DNA from 2 places in the Helcococcus ovis genome. Region 1 is predicted to be linked to the other one. Evidence: a T-box and tRNA genes for the amino acid it is inferred to sense, from the RefSeq annotation. Region 1 holds a T-box; the other holds one or more tRNA genes.
The links. A T-box is a leader RNA that pairs with one kind of tRNA and senses whether it is charged. The one in region 1 lies ahead of ileS (isoleucine--tRNA ligase), so its partner is inferred to be a tRNA-Ile.
Positions count from the first base shown of each region.

Region 2: it has a tRNA-Ile gene. The T-box ahead of ileS (isoleucine--tRNA ligase) is inferred to sense a tRNA for this amino acid. The anticodon was not compared.

Region 1 covers NZ_CP119081.1:1,549,334-1,551,713, reverse strand. The annotation lists gene EQF90_RS07345 (FtsW/RodA/SpoVE family cell cycle protein) at 1-525, shown strand, start outside; T-box leader at 662-862, shown strand; gene ileS (isoleucine--tRNA ligase) at 1,160-2,380, shown strand, end outside.
Region 2 covers NZ_CP119081.1:478,989-481,368, reverse strand. The annotation lists gene EQF90_RS08355 (helix-turn-helix domain-containing protein) at 1-45, opposite strand, end outside; tRNA gene EQF90_RS02300 (tRNA-Ile) at 886-962, opposite strand; tRNA gene EQF90_RS02295 (tRNA-Ile) at 976-1,052, opposite strand; tRNA gene EQF90_RS02290 (tRNA-Trp) at 1,067-1,142, opposite strand; tRNA gene EQF90_RS02285 (tRNA-Phe) at 1,165-1,240, opposite strand; tRNA gene EQF90_RS02280 (tRNA-Ser) at 1,271-1,361, opposite strand; tRNA gene EQF90_RS02275 (tRNA-Ser) at 1,367-1,455, opposite strand; tRNA gene EQF90_RS02270 (tRNA-Lys) at 1,485-1,560, opposite strand; tRNA gene EQF90_RS02265 (tRNA-Gln) at 1,566-1,642, opposite strand; tRNA gene EQF90_RS02260 (tRNA-Arg) at 1,646-1,722, opposite strand; tRNA gene EQF90_RS02255 (tRNA-Gly) at 1,727-1,800, opposite strand; tRNA gene EQF90_RS02250 (tRNA-Tyr) at 1,831-1,916, opposite strand; tRNA gene EQF90_RS02245 (tRNA-Thr) at 1,922-1,997, opposite strand; tRNA gene EQF90_RS02240 (tRNA-Asp) at 2,029-2,105, opposite strand; tRNA gene EQF90_RS02235 (tRNA-Val) at 2,125-2,200, opposite strand; tRNA gene EQF90_RS02230 (tRNA-Glu) at 2,208-2,282, opposite strand.

The DNA of each region.
Region 1 (2,380 bases):
AGTCTTCCGTTTATATGGTCAAATCTTGCAGGATATGCAAAGGACAGGATTTTAGATTTTAAGGATTCATCCAGAAATTTATCAACATCAACACATCAAACTGATAGAGGTTTAATCGCCTTAGGCTCTGGACAATTATTAGGAAGAGGATATAAATCCGGGCCATTTTCTCAAAATAGATACATACCGGAGCAACATACAGATTTTATATTTCCTGTGCTGGTAGAGGACTTTGGATTTTTAGGTGGAGCTTTTGCTATGCTGCTTTATTTTATTATATTCACCAGAATGGTTTTAATAGCATATAAATCAGATGATCTCTATCATACTACATTTGTTATAGGGGTATTAGCACTCTTATTTGTACACGTATTTGAAAATATGGGGATGACTATGAAAATTATGCCTGTAACGGGTATCCCGCTTCCATTTTTCTCGCATGGGGGAACATTCCAATTAATTAATTTATTATTGATGGGATTTGTCCTTTCAATCAGTATGAATAAGAAATCATTAGAATTTTAACTATATTTATATAAATTTATTTGTTTTAATTTGACAGGAAAACTTAAAATGTATAAATTAAATGATTTAAAATACTGCTAAACAAAATATTAAAAAATTGACAAAATCATGAAAAATATATATTATTAAAATGATATGAAAATCTGAGACTAAGACAGTAATTAATTGTGGATGAATAGAGAGATCTTGTTAGCTGAAAAAGATACTGAAGCTATTAATGAAAATCACTTATGAGATAATTTCCTGAAATAATTAAGGAAATTCGCTTGGCGGCGTTATGCTATGAGGCTATTATAAATAGTAAATTTGGGTGGTACCACGGATTTTCGTCCCTGCATTTTGCAGGGATTTTTTTATGACGTAACTTTGTCGCTCAGACGATGCGAAGCATCGACTGAAGACAAAAGTACGTCAAACGCAAAGCTACCCAATGAAAAGCGACCGAAGAGGGAGCTTTGAATTGAAGGTAGCAGGCGGGAAATGACGTAAGGGAGAAGTATCAGACGATGCGAAGCATCGACTGAAGACAAAAGTACGTCAAACGCAATTATTTATAATATTAATTAAATTGAAATTATTAACATTCCTACTAAATGTGTAAAATATAATGTAAAAATAAAAATTGGAGGTAGTTATGAAATTTGAAGCATTATCAGAAAGTTCCGTTAAAGATAGAGAAAAACAGATTTCTGATTATTGGAAAGAAATTGATTTGTTGAAACAATCAACAGAAACTAGAAAAGATGGACCTAGTTATGTATTTTTTGATGGACCACCAACAGCTAATGGCAAACCCGGTATTCATCACGTTATATCCAGAACCTTAAAAGATATGACCTGTAGATATAAAACTATGAGAGGATATTATGTTGAAAGAAAGGCAGGATGGGATACTCACGGATTGCCTGTTGAAATTGAAGCTGAAAAGAAATTACACCTAAATTCAAAAAAAGAAATTGAAGAATATGGTGTTGAAAAATTTAATAAAGTGTGTAGAGAATCAGTATTTACATATAGTGGAATGTGGAAAGATATGTCAGATAGAATGGCATTTTTAGCTGATATGGATAATCCATATATTACATTGGATAATGATTATATTGAAACAGCATGGCATTTATTAGATGATTTTAATAAAAAAGGATTGCTATATGAAGGAGCTAAGATTTTACCATATTGTCCAAGATGTGGTACAGGACTTGCTTCTCATGAGGTTGCACAAGGATATAAAATTATTAAATCTCAAACTGCAACAGTTAAATTTAAATTAAAAGATAAAGAAAATGAATATTTTTTAGCGTGGACAACAACTCCATGGACACTACCTTCAAACGTTGCTTTGACTGTAGGTCCGGAAATTGATTATGTAAAAGTTAAGAAAGGTGATGAGTACTATTATCTTGCTGAAAAATTAGCTACAAAAGTTCTTGGTGAAGATTACGAAGTAGTTGAAAATTTAAGAGGTAAAGATATGGAATATATGGAATATGAACAACTTCTTCCATATATCAATGTTAATAAAAAGGCGTTTTTTGTAACATTAGCTGACTATGTAAGTATTGAAGATGGTACGGGTATAGTTCACTCTGCACCTGCATTTGGTGAGGATGACTATCAAGTAGGATTAAAGTACAATTTACCATTAGTAAATCCGGTTGATGAAGAAGGTAAATTTAAGGAAACACCATGGAAAGGTAAATTTGTAATGGATTGTGATTTAGATATCGTAATTTACCTTGGAGAAAATAATAAATTATTTTCGAAACAAAAAATGGAACACAATTACCCACATTGTTGGAGATGTGGTACACCACTGATTTACTATTCAAAACCATCATGGTACTTGAGAGTAACT
Region 2 (2,380 bases), 700 kb from region 1:
TTTGTGTTTTATCGCATATTCTACAACTTTTTGACGAAATCTCATTTCTTATGTTATACTGGTTTTCATAGGAAGCCTTTCTTTCTGATAATTTTTTTTGTTAAATTTATTATTTACATAATATTTAAGGTTATTGTTATCAATTTTTTTATATTTACATTAGCAAATTGTTCTTCAATAAACTTAATTACACCTACTCTAACATCTTTTACAATTTTGTTTTCTTTTTTTTTGACTATTATTATTTCCTTGGTTTCTCAATTTTCCAAACTGTAAATCCGCATCTGTCACGCCTTTAAGATTTTTCGACTCAAATTTTCCCGTAGCACTACTTTTAGGACTTGACCATAATCTAAACCAATTTTACATCTCAAATTTTAAAAATTGATTTTTAAGTGGTATTTTTGAAATGATATACTAAAATTGCAATGGTACATATTATAATCTAAAAATAATCCTCTTATTTAAACCGATAGCACTACTTTTTTAAGCTGTAGAAATATTTTTTGAAAAAGTCTTATTTTCTGTACATGTAGTTAATAACAATATAAAAATAACCATAAGTATTATATTTTTTTCATAAAAAATCTATCTATAAAAATGGTTCTACAACAAATAGTGCAAGTTAATTTTATACTCAACACTATTTGACAAATAACCAATATTAATTACTAGAAAACCTAAAAAGATATTAACAAATTAAAAAGAGAATTAGAAATTTTACTCTCTAATTCTCTAAATATGTTACTTTAGTTCTTCACCAACACTATTTGTGCCCTATGGGTATTTTACAAAGAACCTAAAAAAAATATAATCATTAGATTATAGGCTTATAAAAACTTATTAAAAATAAAAAATCCGTGATAAACTCACAGATTAGTTATATGGTGGGCCATCATGGACTTGAACCAAGGACCTACCGGTTATGAGCCGGCCGCTCTAACCAACTGAGCTAATGGCCCCTATAAATTAGGATGGTGGACCTGGATGGACTCGAACCATCGACCTCACGCTTATCAGGCGTGCGCTCTAACCACCTGAGCTACAGGTCCATAAACAAAATAATTGGCAGGGGTAGAAGGACTCGAACCCTCGGCATTTGGTTTTGGAGACCAACGTTCTACCAACTGAACTATACCCCTAAGGCTATTAAGTTGGTTAAATTGGTGCCTGGAGCCGGAATTGAACCAGCGACACACGGAGCTTCAATCCGTTGCTCTACCTACTGAGCTATCCAGGCTAATTCTCTTACAAAATACAGAAGTGCTTATGGCGGAGAAAGAGGGATTTGAACCCTCGCGTCCCGTAAAGGACCTACTCCCTTAGCAGGGGAGCCTCTTCAGCCACTTGAGTACTTCTCCAAAGTTGGCGGAGGAGGTGGGATTCGAACCCACGCGTGCTTTCACACAAACGGTTTTCAAGACCGCCCCGTTATGGCCACTTCGGTACCCCTCCGTACCTTAAGAACATAAATTATAAAAAAATGGTGACCCGTCGGAGGCTCGAACTCCGGACACCTTGGTTAAAAGCCAAGTGCTCTACCGACTGAGCTAACGGGTCATATTTGGCTGGGGTACTAGGACTCGAACCTAGGAAATGCAAGAGTCAAAGTCTTGTGCCTTACCGACTTGGCTATACCCCATTATGGCGAACCTAAGAGGATTCGAACCTCTGACACACGGCTTAGAAGGCCGTTGCTCTATCCTGCTGAGCTATAGGTCCAAGTTGGAGCGGGTGAAGGGAGTCGAACCCTCGCAACCAGCTTGGAAGGCTGGGGCTCTACCACTGAGCTACACCCGCAAATTTTTGAATAAACCTATAAAGTTTAATTGGTGGAGGAGAGTGGATTTGAACCACTGAAAGCGAAGCTAACGGATTTACAGTCCGTCCCCTTTGGCCAACTCGGGAACTCCTCCATCTTTGGAGCTGGTGAGAGGACTTGAACCACCAACCTATTGATTACAAATCAATTGCTCTACCGATTGAGCTACACCAGCGTACTACTTATTTAATTATCAAAAATATAATTGGCGACCCGAAGGGGGCTCGAACCCCTGACCTCAAGCGTGACAGGCTTGCATTCTAACCAGCTGAACTACCGGGCCAATTAATTAAAAGTATATATGGTGGGCGTTATAGGACTTGAACCTATGACCCCCTGCTTGTAAGGCAGATGCTCTCCCAACTGAGCTAAACGCCCATATATTTGGTGACCCTACCGGGATTCGAACCCGGGTTACCGCCGTGAAAGGGCGATGTCTTAACCGCTTGACCATAGGGCCACTATGTGACTTATTTAATATACTATATTTATTTTCCCCTGTCAAGTCTTTTATTTTCAAACTCTCTCAAGCGACTATTTAATAATACATTATTTTTA